DNA from 2 places in the Geobacter sp. PheSNFMC genome. Region 1 is predicted to be linked to the other one. Evidence: riboswitches for the same ligand, from Rfam matches in the RefSeq annotation. Region 1 holds a riboswitch; the other holds the start of a gene.

What was found. A riboswitch is a leader RNA that binds a small molecule or an ion and turns the genes downstream of it on or off. The one in region 1 is predicted to bind cobalamin.
Region 2: linked by a shared signal. The riboswitch ahead of AC6CDK_RS17260 (ribonucleoside triphosphate reductase) and the one ahead of cobU (bifunctional adenosylcobinamide kinase/adenosylcobinamide-phosphate guanylyltransferase) in region 1 are both predicted to bind cobalamin.

What each region holds. Positions count from the first base shown of each region.
Region 1 covers NZ_JCAMRN010000011.1:17,284-25,581, reverse strand. The annotation lists gene thiC (phosphomethylpyrimidine synthase ThiC) at 1-1,264, opposite strand, end outside; gene AC6CDK_RS03925 (cobyrinic acid a,c-diamide synthase CobB) at 1,261-2,655, opposite strand; gene cobC (alpha-ribazole phosphatase) at 2,659-3,261, opposite strand; gene cobS (adenosylcobinamide-GDP ribazoletransferase) at 3,401-4,141, opposite strand; gene cobT (nicotinate-nucleotide--dimethylbenzimidazole phosphoribosyltransferase) at 4,138-5,196, opposite strand; gene cobU (bifunctional adenosylcobinamide kinase/adenosylcobinamide-phosphate guanylyltransferase) at 5,232-5,750, opposite strand; cobalamin riboswitch at 5,840-6,062, opposite strand; gene yihA (ribosome biogenesis GTP-binding protein YihA/YsxC) at 6,121-6,741, opposite strand; gene AC6CDK_RS03895 (HDOD domain-containing protein) at 6,903-7,757, shown strand; gene AC6CDK_RS03890 (flagellar protein FlaG) at 7,940-8,298, opposite strand, start outside.
Region 2 covers NZ_JCAMRN010000106.1:9-5,452, forward strand. The annotation lists partial or broken gene AC6CDK_RS17245 (adenylosuccinate synthetase) at 1-634, shown strand, start outside; tRNA gene AC6CDK_RS17250 (tRNA-Lys) at 686-761, shown strand; tRNA gene AC6CDK_RS17255 (tRNA-Glu) at 812-889, shown strand; cobalamin riboswitch at 1,250-1,443, shown strand; gene AC6CDK_RS17260 (ribonucleoside triphosphate reductase) at 1,619-3,646, shown strand; gene nrdD (anaerobic ribonucleoside-triphosphate reductase) at 3,643-3,816, shown strand; gene AC6CDK_RS17270 (anaerobic ribonucleoside-triphosphate reductase activating protein) at 3,948-4,541, shown strand; gene rfaD (ADP-glyceromanno-heptose 6-epimerase) at 4,740-5,444, shown strand, end outside.

The DNA of each region.
Region 1 (8,298 bases):
CCCCCCGGGAGGCGCAGAAGTCGCCGCACATGGTACAGGTGGCCTCGTCCTCGGGGGTGCGGCTGGCCCGGATCGCCCGGGCGTCCTCCGGATAGAGGGCCAGCTCGAACTGCCTCTGCCAGTCCAGGTCGCGACGGGCCTTGCTCATCTCCCGATCCCGCTCGCGCCCCTTGTCGGGGTACTTGTTCATGTCGCCGATGTAGGCGGCGACCCGGGCCGCCTTTACCCCCTGGCGGACGTCCTCTTCGTTGGGAAGGGCCAGGTGCTCGGCCGGGGTGATGTAGCAGATCAGGTCGGCGCCAAAGCGGCTCGACTGGGCCGCGCCAATGGCGGCGGTGATGTGGTCGAAGCCGGGAGCCACATCGGTGGAGATGGGCCCGAGCATGTAGTAGGGTGCGCCGCCGCTCATCCGCTTCTGGAGCTGGATGTTCCCCTCCACCTCGTCCAGGGGGACGTGGCCCGGCCCCTCCACCAGCATCTGGCAGCCCATCTCGCGCCCCATCTCCGCCAGTTCGCAGTTGATCAGCAGCTCCTGGATCTGGGCCCGGTCCGATGAGTCGTGGATGGCGCCGGCCCGCAGGCCGTTGCCCAGGGAAAGGACCGTGTCGTATTTCTTCAGGATGCCGATCACCCGGTCAAATTGCTCGTAGAGGGGATTCTCGCGGCCGTTGGCCATCATCCAGCCCACCATGCTCACCCCTCCTTTGGAGACCAGGCCGCCATAGCGGTACCCCTGGCGACGGAGCCGCTCGATGGTGTAGAGGTTGATGCCGCAGTGGACCGCCATGAAGGCCATGCCGTCGGCGCACTGGCGCTCGATCAGGTCGAAGAGCATCTCCGGGTCGAGCCGGTTGGGGTCGCCGTATGTCCTCGCCGCCTCGCAGAAGGCTTGGTAGAGCGGGACGTTCCCCACCGGCAGGTCCACGGCCGCGATGACCTCGCGCCTGACCCGGTCCAGGTCGCCGCCCACGGACAGCTCCATGAGGGTATCGGCGCCGGACTCCCGGGCGGCCCGGGCCTTGCGCACCTCGGCCTCGTAGTCGACGATGTCCGAGGAGGTGCCGATGGAGGCATTCACCTTGGTCCGCAGTCCCTTGCCGATGCCGACCGCCTTTGGTGCGCGCACGTGGTTCCAGGGGATGACGACCTTCCCCTCGGCCACCATCAGGCGGACATACTCGGGGGAGACGTGCTCCTCCACGGCCACGGCCGCCATCTGGGGGGTAATGATGCCCTCGCGGGCCTGTTCGATCTGGGTTTTCACGCACTGCTCCTTGTGGCGTATGATCTGCAGCGTGCCACGAACGACGCGGCCAGTTCCGGGTTGCTCCCGAAGTGGAGGTGGAGGTAGGAGGCAAGACAGTTGCGGTAACGGTATCCTTCCATTCCCAGGTCAACCGGGCCCCGGCGGACCCGGTAGGCACGCTCCACGTCGGCGGGCATCTCTTCCATCTCCGAGTAGTGGAACTCGTGCCCCCGGGCCAGGGTGCCGGCGGGGCCGATGATGGTATCCGCCGCCAGTTCAACCTCGCGATAGCCGAGGGCCTTGCGGCGGGGAAGCATCCGGGTGGTCACCGGGAATATCCCCACGAACTCGTGGAGCGACTCCGGCGTCCCGGCGCCGTCCACCACCCCGCGCGTCAGGTAGATGAAACCGCCGCACTCGGCATAGACCGGCATCCCCCCGTTCACGGCCCGGGCCAGGGACTCCTTCATCCCGGCGTTGGCCGCCAGGGCATCGGCAAAGACCTCGGGGTAGCCGCCCGGCAGGTAGACCCCGGCCACGTCGTCCGGCAGGCGTTCGTCCCGCAGGGGAGAGAAGGTGACGATCTCGGCGCCGGCGCGGCGCAGCAGACAGAGGTTGTCCTCGTAGACGAAGCAAAAGGCCTCGTCCCGGGCAACCGCCAGCCGCACCGGTCCCGCCGGGGTCCGGCAGGGAATCGGCTCCGCGCGGGGCACGGGCGCGTCCAGGGGGTTGGCCGCCCCCCAGAGCAGCCCCAGGTCCACCCGGTCGCGGATCACTTCCACCAGGTGATCCAGGAACTCGTCCGACAGGGGATGCTCCTCAGCCGTGAAAAGCCCCAGGTGGCGCGCGGGGATGTGCAGCCCGTCGTCCCGGGGGATGCAGCCGAACACCTTCAGCTCCGGCAGGGCCTGGGCCATCGCCTCACGGAGGATGCGCTCGTGGCTGTCGCCAGCCACGTTATTGAAGATGACCCCGACCACCCGCACCGAGGGGTCGAATTCGGCGAAACCCTTGAGGATGGCGGCGGCGCTGCGGGCCAGTCCCCGGGCGTCCACCACCAGAACCACCGGCGCGCCGGTCAGCCGGGCCACCTGGGCCGTGCTCCCCTCGTCGGCGGTCCCGCCGAACCCGTCGAAGAGTCCCATGACTCCCTCGATGATGGCCATGTCGGCGTTGAGGGCGTGGTGGGCAAAGGATGCCCGGACAAACTCGGGGGGACAGATCCAGCCGTCCAGGTTGGCCGAGGGGAGGCCCGTCACCAGCCGGTGGTAGCCCGGGTCGATGAAGTCGGGGCCCACCTTGAAGGGCGCCACGGTAAGGCCGCGCCGCCGGAAGCACTCCATGATGCCCACGGTGATGGTTGTCTTGCCGGAGCCGCTGTGCGGGGCGGCGATAACGATCGATTTCATGGTTTACCCGTTCACCAGCTTCACCACTGCACGGCCGTCCTCGAAGTAGTCGATGATGTTCATGCAGCAGTAGGTCTGCTCTATGGAAAAGAGGTTGGCCAGGGGCGCGCCGATGGCCTCCAGGAGAATGATCCGATTCACGCCGCCGTGGGCCACCACCAGGACGTCTTCCCCCCGATGCCGCTCCACGATGGCATTGACCGCGGGCATGACCCGGGCCCGGACGTCCAGCAGGTTCTCCCCCCCCGGCACCCGGTAGCCTTCCAGGTCGTTGAGCCGCGCCTGCCAATGGTGGGGATAGCGGTCCTGGAGCTCCTGCCAGCTCTTCGCCTCCCATTCGCCCATGCAGATTTCCCGCAGTTCCGGGTGGCGCTGCGGCTGAACGTTCAGGTGGGCGGCCAGGGACTCGGCCCCCCAGACGCAGCGGGTAAGGTCGCTGGTATAGCAGGCGGCGATCCGAACCCCGTCGAACCGCTTGCGGAGCTCCAGATACTGGGCCTTGCCCCGCTCGGAGAGGCCCACGTCGTTGTGTCCGTTGTAGCGGGGGACGCCGGCCCCCTCCACTTCGCCGTGACGGATGAGATAGATGCGTGTTTTGCGTGTCATGTTCCGTTCCTGAGAGGGAAATATCCCTGTTGTTCGTAGTCGGGCAGCCTCACGGCATGCCCCTGTTTCATATTCCTGCGCGGGTGCTCCTGGGAAGGAATCACGGGGAGCATGGAAGGAACGCACCCGTACGGGACTGTCAGATCCGCTGCAAAGCCAGGATGGCCAGCAGGCAGAGGATCTCGTTCAGTTCGCTGGCACAGCCGATGACATCACCGGTGACCCCGCCGAGATGCCGGTGGAACCACCACCGGAACCCGCCGGTGAAGAGAACGGACGCGGCGAGTAGGGCCATGCCCGGCGGGCCAAGCAGCACCCAGGCTGCAACGGCCATGATCGTGCCGGCCGCCACCAGGTGGAACACCCCGGCTCCGGCGATGAAGGCGGCGCCGAGGCCGTCCTGCCGGGCGCGGTTGGCGCCCACGGTCATCTGCACCTGGGCGTAGCGGGCCACGGCGGGAAAAAGCAAGAGCGCCTGACGCTTCAAGTCGTCCGGCACCGCCAGGAGAGCCTGGTACTTGAGCGCCAGCCCGAGCACGAGCCCCACCACCCCCACGGCACCCACCCGGGAATCCTTCATGACTGCCAGGAAACGCTCCCTGCCGCCACGGGCCGCCAGCCCGTCGCAGACATCGGCCAGGCCGTCCAGGTGCAGCGCGCCGGTTACCCCGGCCAGCAGCGCCACCAGCAAAAGATCGCTGACCGACCGCGGCAACACCGCCGCCAGGAGCATGTCGGCCCCGGCCAGCAGTGCTCCCAGGGTGAGCCCCGCCAGGGGGAAGAAGGCCATGGAGCGTCCCAGGGCACGTTCGTCCCAGCGCAGCCGGAACGGCAGCGGGACAACGGTCAGGAACTGAAGGGCAATGAAATAGAGTCTCAATAGTCCCCTTCCGCTACACCCGCTTCCTCGAAGGTGGCCATTTCCGTCAAAATCCTGACCCCAGCTTCGATGAGTCCCATGGCCAGGGCACCGCCGGTCCCCTCGCCGAGGCGCATCTGGAGGTCCAGGATCGGTGCGGCGCCGATGCGGTCGAGCATGGCCCGGTGCCCCACTTCCACCGACTGGTGGGCCGCAAAGAGGTAATCCCGCACATGGGGATTGAGCTCGCAGGCCACCAGAGCCCCGGCCGTGGAGATGAAGCCGTCCACCACCACGGGCAGCCGGTTTGCGGCGCAGCCGAGGATCAGGCCGGCGATGCCGGCGATCTCCAGTCCTCCGACTTTTGCCAGCACATCGATGGGATCTTTCGGATCGGGTTGGTTCAGGGCCAGCCCCGCCTCGATGACCCGGACCTTGTTGGCAAGGGCCCCATCGCCGATGCCGGTCCCCCGGTGGGTCACCGCCGGGACCGGCAGCCCCGAGAACGCGGCGATGATGGCAGCCGACGGCGTGGTATTGCCGATGCCCATCTCGCCGGTGCCGACCAGGGCGACCCCCTCCTGCTTAGCCTCGTTCGCCAAGCCGATCCCCACCTCCAGGGCAGCCACCGCCTCCTCCCGGGTCATGGCCGGGCCCTGGGCGAAATTGCGGGTGCCCCGGGCAACCTTCCGGACGATGAGGCCGGGGGTGTCGCCGAAATCGTGATCGACCCCGATGTCGACCACCCGCACCTGGGCTCCCACGTGGCGGGCGAGCACGTTGATCCCTGCACCGCCCTTCAGGAAGTTGTAGACCATCTGGGGGGTCACTTCCCGGGGAAAGGCCGACACGCCCTCGTCGGTCACGCCATGATCGCCGGCAAAGGTGAAGACCACCTTCTTCTCCGTATCGGGCGCAAGGCTGCCGGTGATGGCCGCCATACGCCGGGCGAACTCCTCCAGTCGTCCCAGGGAGCCGACGGGCTTGGTTTTGTTGTCGAGCCGCGCCTGGGCCTGGGCCATGAGTTCGGCATCTACGGGACATATTTTTGACAGGGCTTCGGTCAGCAGCGTCATGCAGTACCTCGTCTTTCAGGATTGTCTTTCAGGATTCATTTGAGGCGCAGCGGGAGTCCGCTGAACGTCACGTAGACTTCGTCGGCCGCGGCGGCGATCCGCTCGTTGGCCTCGCCGGCCAGGTCACGGAACTGCCGCGCCAGCCGGTTCTCCGGCACGATCCCCATGCCCACCTCGTTGGATACGATGATGAGCGGGGTCCGGAGGGAAGGGAATGTCCGCGTCAATGTTTCGACTTCATCGAGCACACGGGCTGGATCGTCCAGGGAAAAGAGGAGATTGGAGAGCCAGAGGGTGACGCAATCCACGAGAACCGCGGCAAACCGGCCGTCCTGGGCCGCCAGGGCCTCGGCCAGGGCCAGGGGTTCTTCGATGGTGGTCCAGGCATCGCCGCGGCGCGCCCGGTGCCGGGCGATCCGTTCGGCCATTTCCCCGTCGCCGGCAGAGCCGGTGGCCAGGTAGCCGAGGGGAGCACCCAACCGGGCCGCCAGTTCCTCGGCCAAGCGGCTTTTGCCGCTGCGGGCGCCGCCCGTTATGAAAATGATCTGTGCCATGAATGAAAAACCCCGCCTCCTGACAAGGGGGCGGGGCTCGAATACCGTGGCTGAATTGACGATGGCTTCGGCACCTCTTCCTCGGAGGCCGCTGCTCATGCGTTCGGGCAGGTTTCCTGGCTCACGGATCAATTTACTCGCCGCGCCTTCCCGGAAGAAGACGTATTTCACGCCTTCACATCAACAAGGACTCCAGTGGCATTGCTGCGGCTTTCATCACCGTTCACAGTTGCGGGACAGCAAGGGATTCTCACCCTTTTCCCTTTTACCTTCCACCGTGGGAGTGGAAGCACCTGAACGCTTGAAATATTCGATTGTTCAAAGACTTGTAGCAGAGCGGGCTGTAAAAGTCAACGCCCTTGGCGACCGGTCATTCCGGAGCGCCCTCCTCTGCCTGCGGGTGTTCTTCGGCCATGATCGCCTCGATCCGCGCCCAGATGGCGTCGCGTCCCTCGCGGGAAAGGGCGGAGAAGAAAGCCGTCTCGTCCGGGGCCAGGCCGAGAGTCCGGCTGATCAGGGCCGCCTGCTTGGCCCGCTCGTTCTTCGAGACCTTGTCGCACTTGGTGATGACCACCAGCACCGGGATGTCGTAGGCCCGCAGCCACTGGAGCATGAGCCGGTCCTCCTCGGCCGGCGTCCGGCGGACATCCACGATCAGCACCACGCAGGCGAGGCAGGAGCGTCCCGCAAGGTAGGTCTCGACCATGGGGCCCCACTGCTTTTTCACCTCCGGCGGGACACGGGCGAACCCGTAGCCCGGAAGGTCAACCAGCATCAGGCCGCCATTCACCCGAAAGAAGTTGATGAGCTGGGTGCGCCCCGGCGTGGAACTGGTCCGGACCAGGCTCTTGCGGTTCACGAGCACGTTGATGAGTGACGATTTTCCGACATTGGATCGCCCCACAAAGGCGATCTCGGGAAGGTCGCCGGGCGGGTAGTGCTCAGGCCTCGTGCCGCTCGTGACAAATTCCGCGCTCGTGATATTCACCATGGATCCCCCTGAAATGCTGGCTGCCCGTGCGACAATAGCACCTCGGCCCTCCCAATGCAATCAGTGGCGACAACCGGTCGCACGTCACACTTTAGGCAAGAAAATTGCATGTTATTCTGAACATTTGTCGTCCGCAGCTGCTTACCCCGAACAGGTGCCCCATGAACAAGGAACTGGAAACCCTCATTCTCTCCGCCGTGGACCTGCCGACCATCCCGCTCGTCGCCACCAAGGTCATCGAAATGATCGAGCAGGAGGACGTGACGATCGAGAAGATCGCCCAGGCGGTCTCAGCCGATCCAGCCGTAGCCGCACGCATCCTCAAACTCTCCAACTCGGCCTACTATGGCTGTCAGCGCCAGATCAACACCCTGTCCGGAGCAATCATGCTCCTTGGGTTCAGGACCCTGAAAAGCCTGGTGGTGGCCGCGTCCCTCAAGCAGATATGCAAACGCTTCGGCCTGACGGAGAAAATGCTCTGGGAACATGCCGTGGGCGCCGCCATCGCCGCACGGATCATCAGCGCCAACGGCAAGTTCGTCAACGAAGAGACGGCGTTTCTGGCCGGGCTGTTCCACGACATCGGCAAGACCATCATGAACGACCTGGATCCTTCGAAATACCAGCAGGTAATGATGCGCTGCTACAATGAGGGGCTGCCGTTCGAGGGCGTGGAGCGGAGCATCTACTCCTTTTCCCATGCCGAGGTGGGAGCACTCGTCATCCGCAAGTGGAACTTCCCGGAGACCCTTTCCGCGGCGGTCATGCACCACCACGACTTTCCCAACCCAGGGCTGTCGGACCAGTACGAGCTTTTTCTGACCGCCACCACCTGCCTGGCAGACAAGTTCTGCAAGAAACTCGGCATCGGCGAGCGCCACCCGGACGACGAGCTCGATCTGGGAAAAACGCCGGAGGCGCATCTACTCGGCTACACGCCCGAGGCTCTCCAGCGTGACGTGACACTGTTCGCCCAGACTTACGAGGAGAACAAGAATTTTTTCATCAGCGACTGAGCGCTGCCGCGGGCAGGGGCATACCAGACACAAGAAGACGCGCGGCTCTCTGCCGCGCGTCTCTGTGTTTCAGTCAACACCCGATTATCGCGGCACCCAGCCGGCAGACGGAATGCACCACCCCGGCGCGCGCCCCGGCCCCCTGGCGGCACGTTGCCGCCACATGCGGCGATCAGCTCATATCAGGCCTTTTCCCGGATGATCAGCCCCTTGAGCTCGTCGAGGACTTTGGCGATCTTGAGGATTTCCTCGGCGGGAATCTGCCGGATCACCTCGCCGTTTTCCCGTGCCAGGACCTTGACGACCGTTCTGTTGGTGTCCTTGTCCACGGAAAATTCAAGATCGCGGCTGACCGACTCGATGAACGCATTGATCCGTTCAGCCGCCTCCTTGACCCGTTCCTCTTCGCTCTTGCCCTTGTCCTTCTCGGGCTCGCGGGTCTGCTCCACGGGCCGTTGAGCATGTTTCCCCTCTCCATCCTGCCGCGACTTGGCCACAATTGCCGGAACAACCGCAACCGCGGATGGTCCTGTCCCACTGG
Region 2 (5,444 bases), on a different contig from region 1:
AGCCCAGGGCACGCTCCTGGACGTGGACCACGGCACCTACCCCTGTGTTACCTCCTCATCCACCTGCGCGGGCGGTGCCTGCACCGGCACTGGCATGAGCCCCCGGGACATCCATGAGATCATCGGCATATCCAAGGCCTATGTCACGCGGGTCGGCAGCGGCCCGGTCCCCACGGAGCTTCTTGACGCCGATGGCGAGAAACTGCGCCAGGTCGGCCATGAATTCGGCGCAACCACCGGACGGCCGCGCCGCTGCGGCTGGTTCGACGCCATGGTGGTCCGCTACGCGGTACGGGTCAACGGCCTCACCGGCGTGGCACTGACAAAGCTCGACGTCCTGAACGATTTCGAGACCATCAAAGTCTGCACCGGCTACACCTTCGAAGGCAAGCCCCTGACCGACCTCCCCGCCAACCTCGCCGTGTTCGAAAAGTGCGAACCGGTCTACGAGGAACTGCCGGGCTGGATGAGCGACATCAGCGGGGCGCGCACCTTCGAGGAACTGCCCGAGAAGGCGAAAAGCTACGTGAAGCGACTCGAGCAACTGATTGGCTGCCCCATCGTCCTCGTCTCCATCGGGCCGCGACGGGACCAGACCATCATCATCAGCAACCCGTTTCTGGATAAAGCATAAAAAATGCTTGACCGGCAACAAGGAGTCTGATAAAAGTTGTCTTCTCTTTGCGAGCCGCTAGCTCAGATGGTAGAGCACCTGACTTTTAATCAGGTGGTCGTTGGTTCGATCCCAACGCGGCTCACCAACCACACACAAAGAACCCGGCCGAACATTCGACCGGGTTCTTTTCCCTTCGTCCCCTTCGTCTAGCCCGGCCCAGGACACCGCCCTTTCACGGCGGCGACGGGGGTTCAAATCCCCCAGGGGACGCCAACATGATGAAAGCCCTTCCACTCCGCGCGGAAGGGCTTTTTTCTTAACTGTAGTCCATCGCGATCCAGCGTCGGCAGCACTCCCAGCTCCACCTTGCACTCCCTTCTCCTGGCAGTTATGCCGTCCTCGTCCAAGGTGCGAAAGGATGACCCTTCATCCGTTGAAAAGCCTGTGGCTAGTGCAAGTTCCGACCTGTTTATCACCAGATGATCATCATACAGCTCCTGACGCCGCAAGGATTCTGAGCGGGCGATACGGTAGCTCGTTGCCCCGCGCGCATGACAGCAACTTACATTATGCCTTGACTCCACATATGGGCCCATGATATTAATCCGACACAACATCTGGTAACCTTATAACAATTGAATAGCCAATCACGGTGCCCGCACGGGCTTGATAGGGAAGAGGGGTGCAGCTCGGTGAACGAGCGATTCCCCCGCGGACCCGCCGCTGTAAGCGAGGACGAAGGGCGACATGCCACTGGCCGAATGGCCGGGAAGGCGCCCGGAGGATGATTCGCAAGCCAGAAGACCTGCCGTCGATTTCAACCACAGTACCTGCCGATTGTTATCGGCAGCAGCTCCCCGGGAACCGGGAGTGCGTGGACTATGGAACAGAAGGGCTTTGAACACGGAAAGTCCGCATGGTGCTTCGGCACATGCGGACTTTTTTGTCCCTTCTCGCCTCTTTCACTACTCACCGGACCCCTGGAGCAAGGGAGTCCCCACAATGCACCATACCTCAGTTTCCTCACTTCCCACCGCTGTCATCAAGCGTGACGGAACCCGCGCCTCCTTCGACGAATCCAGGATCCAAGCCGCCATTCTCAAGGCCGGACGAGCCAGTGGTGAACTCGACGGGGACGAGGCCGGGCTCCTCAGCCGACAGGTGATCAAAGTGCTGCGGCACCGTTTCCCCGAAACCCCGCCCCACGTTGAGCACATCCAGGACGTGGTGGAACAGGCCCTGATCTCGGCCAACCACTTCGCCACCATGCGGGCCTATGCGGTCTACCGGGAGCAGCGCACCAAGCTCCGTCAGGACAAGAAAACCGTGGTGGATGTCTCCGCATCGGTCAACGAATATCTGGACCAGTCCGACTGGCGGGTCAGCGCCAACGCCAACCAGGGGTATTCCCTTGGCGGATTGATCCTCAACGTTGCCGGCAAGGTGACGGCCAATTACTGGCTCAATCACGTCTATCCTCCGGAAATCGGCGAGGCCCATCGGGACGGGAGCATCCACATCCACGACCTGGATATGCTCTCCGGCTACTGCGCCGGTTGGTCCCTGCGCATGCTCCTCGCCGAAGGGTTCAACGGCGTACCGGGCAAGGTCGAGGCATCTCCTCCAAAACATATGTCCAGCGCCATCGGACAGATCGTCAACTTTCTCGGCACCCTGCAAAACGAATGGGCCGGCGCCCAGGCCTTCAGCTCCTTCGACACCTACATGGCTCCCTTCATCCGCAAGGACCGGCTCTCCTACGAAGAGGTCAGGCAGCACATCCAGGAACTGATCTTCAACCTGAACGTTCCGTCCCGCTGGGGAACCCAGACCCCCTTCACAAATCTCACCTTCGACTGGACCTGCCCGGAGGACCTGAAGGGTCAGGTGCCGATAATCGGCGGCGCGGAGATGCCCTTCACCTACGGCGAACTGCAGGCGGAAACGGACCTGATCAACCGGGCCTATATCGAAGTGATGACCAGCGGTGATGCAAAGGGCAGGGTCTTCACCTTCCCGATTCCAACCTACAACATTACCCCCGATTTCCCATGGGAAAGCGAGAATGCCGGGTTCTTGTTCGCCATGACCGCCCGTTACGGCCTGCCTTACTTCCAGAACTTCATCAACTCGGAGCTCACGCCCAGCATGGTCCGTTCCATGTGCTGCCGCCTTCAGCTTGACCTGCGGGAACTGCTGAAACGGGGCAATGGCCTCTTCGGCTCTGCCGAGCAGACCGGCTCCATCGGTGTAGCCACCATCAACTGTGCCCGGCTGGGGTACCAGCATCGGGGAGATGAAACGGGACTTTTCAGGCGGCTGGACCAGTTGCTTGAAATCAGCCGTACCAGCCTGGAGATCAAGCGCAAGGTAATCCAGCGCCACATGGATAACGGTCTGTTCCCCTACACCAAGCGCTACCTGGGTACCCTGCGCAATCACTTTTCCACCATCGGGGTCAACGGCATCAATGAGATGATCCGCAATTTCACCTCAGATTCCGAGGATATCGCCACGCCAGCGGGACACGCGCTGGCGGTGCGGTTGCTCGATCACCTGAGGCAGCGGATGGTCGAGTTTCAGGAAGAGACCGGCCATATGTACAACCTGGAGGCCACCCCTGCGGAAGGGACCACCTACCGCTTTGCCCGGGAGGACAAAAAGCGCTTTCCCGGCATTATCCAGGCCGGCACGTCTGATGCGCCTTACTACACCAACTCGTCCCAACTGCCGGCAGGATTCACCGATGACCCGTTCGAGGCGCTGAAGCGCCAGGAAGAGCTGCAGGGCAAGTATACCGGCGGCACAGTGCTGCACCTTTACCTGGCAGAGCGGGTTTCCAGTGCGGAAGCCTGCAAGACGCTGGTTCGGCGTTCGCTGGAGCGGTTCAGGCTGCCGTATCTCACTGTTACCCCAACCTTCTCCATCTGCCCCAGACACGGTTACCTCAGCGGCGAACACCAGTTTTGCCCCCTCTGCGATCAGGACCTGATCCGCAGACGAGCCAACCACCAAGGAGGTTCAGCATGAACAGCCACCAGCAACAGCATACGGACATTCCCCAGGAGCAGCGTCAACCGTGCGAGGTCTGGACCAGGGTGATGGGGTATCATCGCCCGGTCGCCTCCTTCAACACCGGCAAACAGGCTGAATATGCTGAACGCCGGTTTTTCAGGGAGACGGAGGTGACCAAGCCGTAGAGCCTATGATTTCTCGGCTGCGACAACAAAACCCGATAAAACTGCGGCCGTGCGTTCCAGGCGAAGGCTGGCGGCCACGGCGTGCATCGCCCGGGCTGCACCGATCCGATCAGACGTGAACAGGAGCACCCATGCTTGCCATTGGCGGCCTTACCCCCTTTACCACCATCGACTATCCCGGCAAACTGGCGGCGGTGCTCTTCTGCCAGGGCTGCCCCTGGCGTTGCGGCTACTGTCACAACCGCCACCTGTTAACGTGTGGCCAACCTGGAACGGTGCCGTGGGGAGATGTGCTCCGTTTCCTCGAACAGCGGCACGGCCTGCTGGATGCCGTGGTCTTCAGCGGCGGCGAGCCGACCATGCAGCACGGGCTGAGATCGGCTCTTGCCGAAGTACGGCACATGGGCTTTTCAACTGGGCTGCATACGGCCGGGCCTTTCCCCGAGCGTCTCCACTCCTGCCTGCCATATCTGGACTGGGTCGGCATGGATATCAAGGCATCCTTTGACGAGTATCACCTGATAACAGCCATGCCGGGAAGCGGCGACGCCGCCCGACAGAGCGCGGAACTGTTGTGCCGGAGCGGCGTACCACATCAATTCCGCACCACCCTCGATCCGTTCCTCCTGAACGGCGGCAGGATCGAAACGATGCGGCAGCGAGTGAGGGAGAAATGGGGAGAAGAATTGATCGTGCAGCCGTGCCAGGTTCATGCCCGGACCTGAGCTACTGAGCGGCATATCCGCCTGGAGCATCCGGACAGGGATGCAAAGCGTATCGGCTCCTCTTTTCAAGTTAGCCAATAGCCCCCCTTGTTCGGCGGACTATTCTATGATATAGACGGTGGCACGATTTCAATATTAGTAACACCAAGCGGAATTTTTCCGCAGGACACCTGTCGACTGACGGAAAGGCACCTTTACATGCTCATCGTAACCGGCGGCGCCGGCATGATAGGCAGCGCCGTTGTCCATGAACTGAATCAACGCGGCCAGGACGATATTCTGGTGGTTGATCATCTCGGTACCGGAAATAAATGGAAAAACCTTCGGGCACTCCGGTTTCGGGATTACCTGGAGAAGGATGTCTTTCTCCGGCAGATTGTCGCAGATGGGGCTTTCGGCGGGGAACGGATCGATGCGATCCTGCACCTGGGGGCCTGTTCCGCCACCACGGAGCGGGACGCCTCCTATCTGATCGAAAACAATTTTGCCTATTCCAAGCAGCTTGCCCTGTATGCGGCGGCGAACGGCATCCGCTTCATCTATGCCTCCAGCGCCGCCACCTACGGTGACGGCAGCCACGGCTTCCTGGACAACGAGACAGCGCTGTGCTCATTGCGGCCACTCAATATGTACGGCTACTCCAAACATCTCTTTGATCTCTGGGCCAGGGCCAACGGGCTGCTGGAGAAGATGGTGGGGTTGAAATACTTCAATGTCTTCGGTCCTAACGAGCATCACAAGGGGGATATGCGCTCACTGGTTCTCAAGGCGTATGAACAGATCCTTGCCACCGGTACGTTGCGTCTCTTCAGGTCCCATCGCTCCGATTACGCCGATGGCGAGCAGCAACGCGACTTCATCTACGTGAAAGACGCCGCCGCCATGACACTGCACTTTCTGGAC